Regions from separate parts of the Paenibacillus sp. FSL R7-0204 genome, predicted to be linked through region 1. Evidence: a T-box and tRNA genes for the amino acid it is inferred to sense, from the RefSeq annotation. Region 1 holds a T-box; the other holds one or more tRNA genes.

What was found. A T-box is a leader RNA that pairs with one kind of tRNA and senses whether it is charged. The one in region 1 lies ahead of MKX42_RS07825 (arginine--tRNA ligase), so its partner is inferred to be a tRNA-Arg.
Region 2: it has a tRNA-Arg gene. The T-box ahead of MKX42_RS07825 (arginine--tRNA ligase) is inferred to sense a tRNA for this amino acid. The anticodon was not compared.

The regions. Positions count from the first base shown of each region.
Region 1 covers NZ_JBBOCA010000001.1:1,739,462-1,745,275, forward strand. Annotated here, with positions in the region: gene MKX42_RS07825 (arginine--tRNA ligase) at 1-1,487, opposite strand, end outside; T-box leader at 1,541-1,763, opposite strand; gene MKX42_RS07830 (hypothetical protein) at 1,997-2,302, opposite strand; gene MKX42_RS07835 (hypothetical protein) at 2,495-2,854, shown strand; gene MKX42_RS07840 (DEAD/DEAH box helicase) at 3,335-5,814, opposite strand, start outside.
Region 2 covers NZ_JBBOCA010000001.1:6,894,367-6,900,180, reverse strand. Annotated here, with positions in the region: rRNA gene MKX42_RS29840 (23S ribosomal RNA) at 1-710, shown strand, start outside; rRNA gene rrf (5S ribosomal RNA) at 789-905, shown strand; tRNA gene MKX42_RS29830 (tRNA-Asn) at 957-1,032, shown strand; tRNA gene MKX42_RS29825 (tRNA-Ser) at 1,036-1,125, shown strand; tRNA gene MKX42_RS29820 (tRNA-Glu) at 1,275-1,349, shown strand; tRNA gene MKX42_RS29815 (tRNA-Val) at 1,466-1,541, shown strand; tRNA gene MKX42_RS29810 (tRNA-Met) at 1,574-1,647, shown strand; tRNA gene MKX42_RS29805 (tRNA-Asp) at 1,723-1,800, shown strand; tRNA gene MKX42_RS29800 (tRNA-Gln) at 1,896-1,970, shown strand; tRNA gene MKX42_RS29795 (tRNA-Lys) at 1,997-2,072, shown strand; tRNA gene MKX42_RS29790 (tRNA-Leu) at 2,089-2,172, shown strand; tRNA gene MKX42_RS29785 (tRNA-Gly) at 2,180-2,254, shown strand; tRNA gene MKX42_RS29780 (tRNA-Arg) at 2,265-2,341, shown strand; tRNA gene MKX42_RS29775 (tRNA-Pro) at 2,374-2,447, shown strand; tRNA gene MKX42_RS29770 (tRNA-Gly) at 2,465-2,535, shown strand; gene MKX42_RS29765 (helix-turn-helix transcriptional regulator) at 3,263-4,216, shown strand; gene MKX42_RS29760 (DNA-binding protein) at 4,393-5,235, shown strand; gene katA (catalase KatA) at 5,428-5,814, opposite strand, start outside.

The sequences.
Region 1 (5,814 bases):
ATCGCCTGCTTGAAGTCGAACACAATCTCGGTGCCCAGATTGAAGCGCAGCAGGTAGTAACGGATGGCAGCGGTGGCAATGAGCCGGCTGGACAGGCCGTTTTTGTCCGAACGGGTGGATTCAATCATTTCTTCCATGAGCCGGACCAGCTCGGTTACCTTAATGCCGATTCCCTGGCGCCCGGACATGGCGTAGGAGCTTTTGCCGCTGGAGGTATCAATGCCCAGACCGGCCGCAGAAGCGGGACTCAGCGAGACCACGCCATAGCTGACATGATGCAGCGCGTCTGCCTGCGCACCGAATCCCAGTGCCTTGAGTGCCTGCTTGACCATCAGCTGCGGATATTCCTGCCGGTAATCGATGACGTTCACGACCTGGTCCGCCCGTCCAAAAGGCAGAGCCTGTCCGCTCAAGCCGGTCGTCCACAGCCCGCTCTGAAATTCGCTGTAGCTGAAATCCTTCTCCAGCAGACCGAACTTCCACAGATGATAGGCGATGTCCTTGGCAGTATAGGTCAGAATTCCGTTCGAGCGCACCAGCACCTTATCCTTCTGATGCTCCTCCTGCGTGTCCGGTGCGGCATCTTCAGCGGGTTGCTTCAGAATCCAGCAGCCTGCCAGCTTGCCTTCGGTCTCCTGCACGAAGATCTCCGTCTGTGACAGCTGCTCGAACGCCGAGGCCCAGAAGCCCTCCTTCAGAATGCTGCTCTCCCACACCAGCAGATCGTAGTCAATGCCGAATCCACGCATCTCCTCCACATGCTCTTTCACGATCTGCCCGGCGACGAGGTTGCCAATCCAGGCGGTGTTGCCGTGGCCTTCCTCCAGGGCATGAAGAATCTCGGTCCGTTTCTGTACCATCTCCGGCTGCTGCGCGTACGTTTTGTTAATCTCGGCATAGATGTCCCAGCAGTAGTCTCCGAACCTTACATGCTCTCCCGCCAGCGGAACATTCAGCAGACCGGCTACAGTATCTGCCAGCTGATTACCGAGATCATCCACATAGTTGTGCACCTCAACGGCATGGCCGGTCGCCCGCAGTACCCTCACCAGCGCGTCCCCGATACATGAGTTTCTTAGATGTCCAATGTGCATACTTTTATTCGGATTGACGGAGGTATGCTCTACAATCACCTTCGACCCTCCTGCATGCTGAGGCAACGTGAAATTCCCCTTCGCCCGTGCCCAGGCCTGCCAATCCAGATACATATTAATGAACCCCGGACCGGCGACCTCGGTTCTCAGCACCAGTCCCTGAACAGAGCCCGAAGCTTGGAGCTCAGCGACGATTAGCCCGGCGATAACCAGTGGAGCTTTGCGCAAGGGGCGGGCGAGCTGCATGGCGATATTGCTGGAATAATCCCCGTGGTCGGCACTCGCCGGCTGCTCCAGGGCAACATTGACTTCAGCGATGGCGGGCACGCCCAGGATTAACGCGGTGGTGTGAACAGACTGCTTCAGGCTTTCTTGAATGAGCTCACTTAACATTGGCATGAATAACAACCTCCTGATTAAAATAACGACAAAAAAGCCTTCATCTCCTAAGAGACGAGGCTTGTGCGCTCGCGGTACCACTCTCGTTGCTAAAGCCTTACGGTTCAGCCACCTTACAGGTTAACGGTCCTCGGCCGGGGCTTCCTACTACAAGGTTCAGAAGTCCATCTCACGGGTGCGCTTCATGGTTCTAATCTGTACCGGCTTCCACTTTCCCGGCTCGCTGGGGACTAGATATAAGACCATTACTCTCCCGGTCATCGATTGAATATGGATTTGTATCAGTATAGCGAATTTCTGGGAGAAAGCAAGAGCGGATTACCATGCAGCAGAAGCCCAACCGTTGAGAATCACACGTCACTAGGCGCCCCTGTCAGATTCTTGATGTCCGTTGAACCATAAATCAGCAGCATAATTACAATGACCAGCAGGAGCCCGCCGGCAAATCCTTCTCCGTCAAAACTGTCCATAGCCCCGTCCCTCACTCTCAATTCCGGATGTGTTCAGATGTTCTCGGCTTTCTTTTTCAAAGCGGTCATGATCTCGTTCAGCGTCAGGCTGCTGTTGTCATCGAGGAAGCTGACCAGCTTATCGACATTGTCACTGCTTAGCTCACTTAAGGTTTTATATTTGCCCACCAGACTGACGAACATCGACGCGTCCGTGTACATCTGGATAGAGTCTACTTTCAGCTTGCCGGTCAATAGAAGTGCAGCTACGGCGAATTCAAGCCCCTTAGGTGTCTGGGTTTTGGAGCTGGACGGTGTTTTTTTGGCGGCGGGCTTCTTTCCTTTTCCTGGAGGGGGCATGGGAGTCCCTTCTTCCGTTCGGCGTTCGTATGCAGAAAGCTCAGCTTATGGGCGTTCTTTCCTTATTCAAGGATATGCGTGCCTGCGGTCATTGGTGATTAGGCTCAGGCCTGTGTCCACACCGTTACAGGAAAATCCGAATATGAATATATCGTACTTTGACACTAGAACTTCAAGGGAGGACGAGACAGGATGGAGATTTTGTCAACAGGACCGATAGAGAACAATGCCGTTTCGGGAGTCAGACCTACGCAGACGGTGACGGTAAGAATTGTCAAGCGGAGTGCCCCAGGCAGCGCCTCTATTAGTATTCAGGGGTACGTGCTGGGCGCTACCAGAACGCTGTATGTCAGTGAGGTGATTGATGTTGCTCCGAATCAGGTGGTAACCCGGGATTATTTTGCCGATCTGAATGCCTATGAATTTGTGTTCATCACTGGAGAAGTGGATGAAGATGAGATTGGAATATCCGTGTGGGGCAAGACATCAACCGGCCAGCTGGTGAATGCACACCGTGTAGTGACGCATGAGAAATTAAGCTCAGACGTATAGAGGGGTAGGTATTATTCCAGACTCCCCGGTTGTAAAATGAAACAGGGACCTTGCAGAGCTACTAGCTCAGAAGGTCCCTGTTTATACTGTGAATAGAGCAGAGCGGACTATACCAGATCGCAAGCCTCGGCAGGCATCCAGTGCCTTCCCTTACCTTATACCGGACTTGCCGGATGCGTCCAAATCGGGTTCCGCTTCAGGTCCTTGTCCCGTCTTCAACGCACGCAGTTTCCTGGTAATTGTATTCTGTGCAATAGAAACTGTACTTTTGGGCGCAAAAAACCATTCTACTGCATTTCATACATTTGATTTTTGGATTTCTGCTCCAAAACAGCAGATACGTAAAAATCTAGTGTACAAAGTGCAGCAGATTCGATTTTTCAGCCAATATGGCCTTATTCTAGTGTACAAAATGCAGCAGAACAGCAGAAAGTCTGAACAATCCATCCCAGGCCTGGGGCTGGCAATATCGCAGGCGCCTCAGATGGAGAGAATCTCGCGGATGTCCTGCTCGCTCAGGCTCGATAACGCCTCCTGCCCCGGCTGGATTACCTCGTCAATCAGGTTTTTCTTCTTCTGCTGCAGCTCGTACATCTTATCCTCCACGGTACCCTGGGCTACCAGGCGGATGACCTGGACGATCTTTTTCTGCCCGATCCGGTGGGCGCGGTCGGCGGCCTGCTGCTCGACGGCAGGATTCCACCACAGATCGTAGAGAATGACCGTATCGGCCCCGGTCAGGTTGAGGCCGGTGCCGCCCGCCTTCAGCGAGATCAGGAACAGCTCGCGCTCGCCTTCATTGAAGCGGCTGCACAGCTCAACCCGCTGGGAGGCCGGGGTCTGTCCGTCCAGATAGAAATGCGGAATCCCGAGCAGCGCCAGCTCGCGCCCGATCATACCGAGCATCTGCGTGAACTGGGAGAAGATCAGCATCCGCTTGCCGGAGCTGCGGCACTCATCGATAATCTCCAGGAGCTGCTCGAATTTGCCGGAGCCTCCGGTATATCCATCTACGAACAGGGCAGGATGGCAGCACAGCTGGCGAAGCCGGGTCAGTCCGGCCAGCACCTTGAGCCGGCCGTTACCGAAGCTGTCGCTGTCCAGATGCTTAAGCGCTTCTTTGCGCAATCTGGCCAGGTAGGCGACATAGAGCCTTTTCTGCTCGGGCAGCAGCTCGGAGGCCTGGAGGGACTCGATTTTGTCCGGCAGCTCCTTCAGCACATCGCTCTTCAGGCGGCGCAGCAGGAAGGGGCGGGAGCGCCTGGCGACCGTCTCCCGGGGAAGGTCATGGAACGCCTTCTTTCCGGGGAACAGTCCAGGGAAAACGACACTGAAGATCGACCACAGGTCCTCCAGTGCATTCTCCACCGGTGTACCGGTCAGCGCAAAGCGGTAGCGGGCCTGAAGCAATCTGACCGCCTGCGCGGTCTGGGTCTCATGATTCTTAATCATCTGCGCTTCATCCAGAATGAGCGTGTGGAATGACCGCTTGGCATACTCGTCCACATCTCTGCGCAGCAGCGGGTACGAGGTGATGATGACATCATGCCCGGCCGTGTTCCGCAGGGCCCGGCTGCGTTCACCGGCGGTGCCGTCGGCAATGACCGCCTGAAGTTCCGGGGCAAAGCGCTTCAGCTCGTTAAGCCAGTTATAGAGCAGGGAGGCCGGCGCCACAATAAGCGCAGGCACGCCGCTCTGCCGGATGTCTTCCCGCATCGAGAGCAGGAAGGTGATGCTCTGCAGTGTTTTGCCAAGGCCCATATCGTCCGCCAGAATCCCGCCGAAGCGGTAATGGGCCAGCGTCCTCATCCACTGGAAGCCGTACTGCTGGTAATCCCGCAGCACGGGAGCCAGACTCTCCGGCACTGGGAAGTCCAGATTTTCGGGACTCTCCATGTTGGCCAGCAGCCGCCTGAAGGAGCGTCCGGTCTGGATGGTCTGCCCCTGGACGGTGCCTGCATGGAGATGGAGGGCGCGGACCAGCGGCAGGGAGAACTCGGTACTCCGGATATCCACGCTGCGGACGCCCAGCTCGTTCATCAGCGCGATAATCTCCTGGAACTCTGAGGTATCCAGCGGGAGCAAGGCTCCGTCCTTGAGCCGGTGATATTTACGCTTTTCCTGGAGCGACTTAAGGACCTGGGTAATGTCCTTCTCCGTGATGCCCTCCATGGCGAACTTGAAGTCCAGCCAGTCAGTCTTCTCGTTCCAGCTCAGGCTGACCTTGGGCGCTGCATGCTCCGTAAGCACCCGATCCTTGACCGCAGTGGTCGCATAGACCTGAAGCAGCGGCTCCAGCAGCGGGATGGTATGATGCAGGAAGTCGAATTCCCCATCCTCGTCACGCATGATATATCCGCTCTCCGTGCGCGAGAAGGACTCATGGGCCATCAGGTCCAGAATCCGCCGCTCTGCTTCCCCGTCCCGCATTAGAATGACCTCGCTGCTCCGCTCATGCGCCTTCTCCTCCAGCGGATTGATGACAATCCCGCCATACTGGAATTCAAGCCCGGCCAGCAGCCGGTCCCTCACCCGGTCCAGGTAGAGTCTGGCGTGAAGCCGGGTCTGGACGATCCGGTCCGCTATGGCCTCGGCAATGCTCACTCTGCCCAGCTTCTTCAGCCCGGGAATGACTGTTTCCATGAAGGGCTCCATCTGCTCAGGCGCAATCGCCAGGCTGTCCCGCCGGCTGCCGCTGAGCATCCGCTTCAGCTCGGAGAGTCGCCCGCATTCCTGCGCCGGGAGCTTCAGCAGTCTGCCCTCGGTCAAGACCAGCCCGTAGCTCTCCAGAATCGTAAGCTGCTCAAGTCCCCGGACATCCAGCCGGTAGCCGTCCTCCTGTGCCTGGTCGAACTGGAAGCTGAGCGGCAGAGGCTCCTCCGAGAGGGACAAGCGTTCCAGCAGAAGCTGTCCATGCTGAAGGCGGACGGCAGGCGCTGCTTCGAGTAGGGGATACAGAC
Region 2 (5,814 bases), 5.2 Mb from region 1:
ATCGTATCTAGGTTCTAACCTAGTGCCCTCATCGGGTACGGGGACCGTGTCAGGCGGGCAGTTTGACTGGGGCGGTCGCCTCCTAAAGAGTAACGGAGGCGTTCAAAGGTTCCCTCAGAATGGTTGGAAATCATTCGCAGAGTGCAAAGGCATAAGGGAGCTTGACTGCGAGACCTACAAGTCGAGCAGGGACGAAAGTCGGACTTAGTGATCCGGTGGTACCGCATGGAAGGGCCATCGCTCAACGGATAAAAGCTACCCTGGGGATAACAGGCTTATCTCCCCCAAGAGTCCACATCGACGGGGAGGTTTGGCACCTCGATGTCGGCTCATCGCATCCTGGGGCTGAAGTAGGTCCCAAGGGTTGGGCTGTTCGCCCATTAAAGCGGTACGCGAGCTGGGTTCAGAACGTCGTGAGACAGTTCGGTCCCTATCTGTCGTGGGCGCAGGAAATTTGAGAGGAGCTGTCCTTAGTACGAGAGGACCGGGATGGACGTACCGCTGGTGCATCAGTTGTTCCGCCAGGAGCATGGCTGAGTAGCTACGTACGGACGGGATAAGCGCTGAAAGCATCTAAGCGTGAAGCCCCCCTCAAGATGAGATTTCCCAATTAGTAAGACCCCTTGAAGACGACGAGGTAGATAGGTTGGAGGTGGAAGTGCAGCAATGCATGGAGCTGACCAATACTAATCGGTCGAGGGCTTATCCAAAAGTTTTAACACGCAGATTCGTTTCGGATTCAGTTTTCAGGAATCAAATTCCTGAAGCATTTACGCTGTAAATGCCCGTTTGGTGGCGATAGCGGAGGGGTTCCACACGTACCCATCCCGAACACGACCGTTAAGCCCTCCAGCGCCGATGGTACTTGGACCGAAGGGTCCTGGGAGAGTAGGACGCCGCCAAGCGGACCATCCACACACACTGTGGTATTTTTTTTGCCCTAATTGATTACATATTCCCTGATAGCTCAGTTGGTAGAGCACTCGACTGTTAATCGAGTTGTCACAGGTTCGAGTCCTGTTCGGGGAGCCATATGGAGAGGTGTCCGAGTTTGGCCGAAGGAGCACGATTGGAAATCGTGTAGGCGCCACAAGCGTCTCGAGGGTTCGAATCCCTCTCTCTCCGTAGCATTACTTCTCTGCAAAGGGATGAGAACCCTCAGTGGTTCGTTGGAGCATAGGCTTCGTTAGCACTGCTTCGCAATCTCGTAACGAAGTGAAGAGTATCCCTCTCTCTCCGTAGCATTACTTCTCACTGAAGTTTTTACACAGCATGGCTCGTTGGTCAAGGGGTTAAGACACCTCCCTTTCACGGAGGTAACATGGGTTCGAATCCCATACGAGTCACCAATTTCTTCTCTGAATGATGGGATGAGAAATCCCTGGGTTCGTTGAAGCATAGGCATCGTAAGGAATGCTCCGCAATCTCGTAACGGAGTGAAGAGTATCCCATACGAGTCATATATGGAGGCTTAGCTCAGCTGGGAGAGCATCTGCCTTACAAGCAGAGGGTCGGGGGTTCGAACCCCTCAGCCTCCACCATCTATCTTAACCGAATAGATTTTGTACAATGACGCGGGGTGGAGCAGCCCGGTAGCTCGTCGGGCTCATAACCCGAAGGCCGCAGGTTCAAATCCTGCCCCCGCAATTTATCCCCACAAAGTGAAGAGATGCTCTGTAGCATATTCCGAATACTTTCCGGGGACCCCAAAGTGCCAAACATGGAACCGTGGTGTAGTTGGCCTAACATGCCTGCCTGTCACGCAGGAGATCGCGGGTTCGAATCCCGTCGGTTCCGCCATTTTAATTGGTATTAAGACATGAGGGATTGAGCATCCTATATCTCGAAGTATAGAGTATCCATCCGATTCCGTAGTATTTTGCTAATTATAATATTGGGGATTAGCCAAGCGGTAAGGCAACGGACTTTGACTCCGTCATTCATAGGTTCGATTCCTATATCCCCAGCCATCTATTTTCGATTGTTTCTCTTATGAGAGCCATTAGCTCAGTTGGTAGAGCACCTGACTTTTAATCAGGGTGTCGAAGGTTCGAGTCCTTCATGGCTCACCATTTTCTTGTAACGTGTGCGCGTGTGGCGGAATGGCAGACGCACCAGACTTAGGATCTGGCGTTTCACGACGTGGGGGTTCAAGTCCCTTCACGCGCACCATGTTTTTGCGGACGTGGCTCAGCGGTAGAGCATCGCCTTGCCAAGGCGAGGGTCGCGGGTTCGATTCCCGTCGTCCGCTCCATATAGATTTTGCGCCCTTAGCTCAGCTGGATAGAGCGTTTGACTACGAATCAAAAGGCCGGGAGTTCGAATCTCTCAGGGCGCGCCATTATTACTTCACTGATTTAACTTTTGTATTAACGGGATGTAGCTCAGCTTGGTAGAGCACCTGGTTTGGGACCAGGGGGTCGCATGTTCAAATCGTGTCATCCCGATACTTCATTTCACCTATGCGGGTGTAGTTCAATGGTAGAACTTCAGCCTTCCAAGCTGATAGCGTGGGTTCGATTCCCATCACCCGCTTATATCTGTATCGCATGAGTCCGTCAGCCCTATGGGGAAGGCGGACTTTTTTTGCTATTTGGAAATGTATGCGGAAATCCGAATACAATCGATGCTGCTGCGATAAAGTATTGGCCCATGCTTCGCAACCCGTAACATTGTTAAGAAATCCTGCAAGAAATGCAGCAATGCTGCCCAATAGAAGCGACCGATGCTGAAATCCTGCAAGAAATGCAACAAAGCCCGCGCTAATTTGCTCTAATCACCGGAATTCCTGCAAATGATGCAACAATATAGTGTAGCCCGTAACATTGTTAAGAAATCTTGCAAGATGTGCAACAATGCGGCTCAATGCAAACAGTCGGTGAGAGAAAATACTTATTATTGAAAAATATAGGATGTGTAAGCACCGCCATTAAAGTAAGAAACACTTCAGAACGTGTGCGAAACACCGAACACAATAGAATTCAGAGTATCAATGAGCCAGGGTGCTAAGGGCTGCAGCTGTCAAATGGCCGCCAGAAGGCAGAGAGATGGAGAGAAGGCAGGTTGATGGAGAAAAGTGAGCTTCGTGTAAGAGTGGTATAGAGGCACCAGTATCATTCACCCGCCAGGGTGATTTTGTTGTAAGGGCCGGGATGTTGCAATAGTATGGGAGGGCGTTATGTTTCTATAGAACTGATATAGTATAACTATTGGACTATTGGATCATAGGCAACACTTACTTGGAAACTGAGGAGCATTTGTTATGACAGACAAAGTAATACGGATTTTCAGAATCATTAACGCCATTCAGTCGAACCCGGGGATTACCGCAGCAGACTTGGCTTTTAGGTGCGAGGTGAATATTAGAACGATCTACAGGGATCTTGAGGTGATCAGCCACTTTGCACCGGTTACGAATGAAGGAAGAGGTACGGGCTACCGGTTCATGGGCAAATTCTTTTTATATCCGCTGGATTTCTCGGAGCAGGAGTCGCTGGCATTCTCACTGCTGCCTTCTGTGCTGAATCCGGATAGAATTCCGCCGGGTTTTCATTCTGCGTATGACAAGGTGATGGGGACTCATCTGAAGGAGAAATCGCGGCAGAATGGCCTGCTGGAGAATATCGCGGATATTATTCAAATGGGTACCCCGGCCTACCGCAAGGAGAGCCGGAACTTCCTGCAGCCGCTGATTGGAGCCATTCTGGAGCAGCGCAGCATCCGGACGGTATACCACTCGCAGTCACGCAACGCCACTACAGCGCGGAAGATTGATCCTTATTATCTGATCCCGCGGGATCAGCGCTTTTATCTGATTGGCTATTGCCATCTGAAGGGCGCAATTCGTACGTTCCGGATCAGCCGGTTTGAGCAGGTCGAGATGACGGCTTCCACTTTTGATAAGGGAAATTTCAATATTAAAAAATATCTGAAAAATACCTGGTCGATCAACCGGGGTACCCGGAATGTCACTTTCAAGGTACGGTTCGATCCGGAGGTGGCGCGTTACATTAAGGAAGAGGAGCTGTTCGTACAGCCGCGGATGAGCGAAGAAGGCGATGGAACGTTGCTGTTCGAAGTCACGGTTAATAATGAGAAGGAGTTCATCAAGTGGATTCTGCAGTATGGCCCGAATGCGGAGATTGTGGAGCCGGAGTCGGCCAGAGAACGCTTGAAGGAGCAACTGGAGCAGTGGCTGGATGTGTATCAGCAGTAGCCGCAGACTACAGTATTACATAATATGGAATAAAATGTGTCGAAAAGGTTAGATTGAATAGCTCAACTGGAGAATAAAGGCTTTTTTAGAGATATATATGCCGGGAATGAATTGACCGGAGCGGTGAAGCAGGTTATTATTGGAATATAATGGAATGATAGGAGGCAAGATAGAAATTGCTGGAATTGGATGGGATGAATGAAGACTCTTTGACAGATATGCTTAAAGTCTCGTTCTCATGGGAGAACTGGGCGGCAATTCTCGAGATTTCAGACAAGCTCTTTGAACTTGCAGTTCTAACCTACGGCTCCCATCAACAGGGTGCAAAGAAGTATTATTTGAAAAAAAATATAGTGTATTATCTCGGCTACAGTGCGTGCATGAAGGGGATTGCCTATCAAAAGCTCGGTAACCTCGCTGAATCAAGAAAGTGTATAGGCTTGTATTCGGATTTGAGCTGGATCACGGATGTGGATCAGGAAGCTGCCGCAGAAGTGGAATACTACAGGAACATTGCGATAGCCAACACTTTCGTCATTGATCTGCTGGAAGGGAAGGTAGAAGTTCTCCCTGATTATGTTGAATTCATTCGCACAGGAGACCAGGAGGAGCTGCTTGCCTGCCTGATTACTGTGCTGGAATCTGCCATTAAGTACAACTTTTCTATCGACTGGGTACTGGATGAATTCAATGAGCCGCTACAGGAACTAAGCTGCAGAGAGAAACAGGAAGATATCAGATACTACATAGACTACATGCATCTTAGTGCAATTTATTTGTATAAAAGGGAGAAAATTCATGATGCAATTAATTTGACTCTCTATATTTTGGTAATAAGTAGTAAACTTTATGACGGGACAGGCTTTAGGAAGATCGTGTCGTTTTATGAACATATCCGAAGCCATGCGACCGCAGAACAACAAGAATCTTATCAAAATATAATGAAAAATATCTTAGAGAGGGAGTTTTTAAAAGATGAAAAAGGCGATCTCGTTATTAACAGCCGTATTGTTGATTAGTGCAAGCGTAGTGGTAACAACGGCAAGCGCAGGCGGCCAACTATCCGCATCCTCCGGCAATATCTCTATTAACAATCACGGAGCAGGCCACTAGTCTAAAATCTCTCTGTCTCATGAATCTGGAAATATAAGCTGCATATCATGCAAAGAAGGGATAAGCGATGCTTATCCCTTCTTTGCTGCGGATAGAGGTTACTCTGTTACAGCCAATCCGAGTCCTTCTGCAATTCGCCGGCCAAACTCCGGATCGGCTTTGTAGAAGTGGCCAATCTGGCGGAGCTTGATCTCCTCGGACTCCACTGGAGTCATGGCACCAACAATATTGCTTACGAGCCGGGCGCGCTCCTCTTCACTGAGCAGACGGTACAGGTCACCCGGCTGGGTGTAGTGATCGTCATGGTCATAAGACACGCTGTCTGCCTGGCCGGAGACTTCAAAAGCAGCCGCTTTATGCTGCGCAGACTCGGTTGCCCCGCCGGAGCTGTTGGGCTCGTAGTAGACGGAGCCTCCCCCGTTATTCGTAGCATTCATCGCGCCGTCGCGCTGATTATTGTTGACCTCTGCAATAGGCCGGTTAAC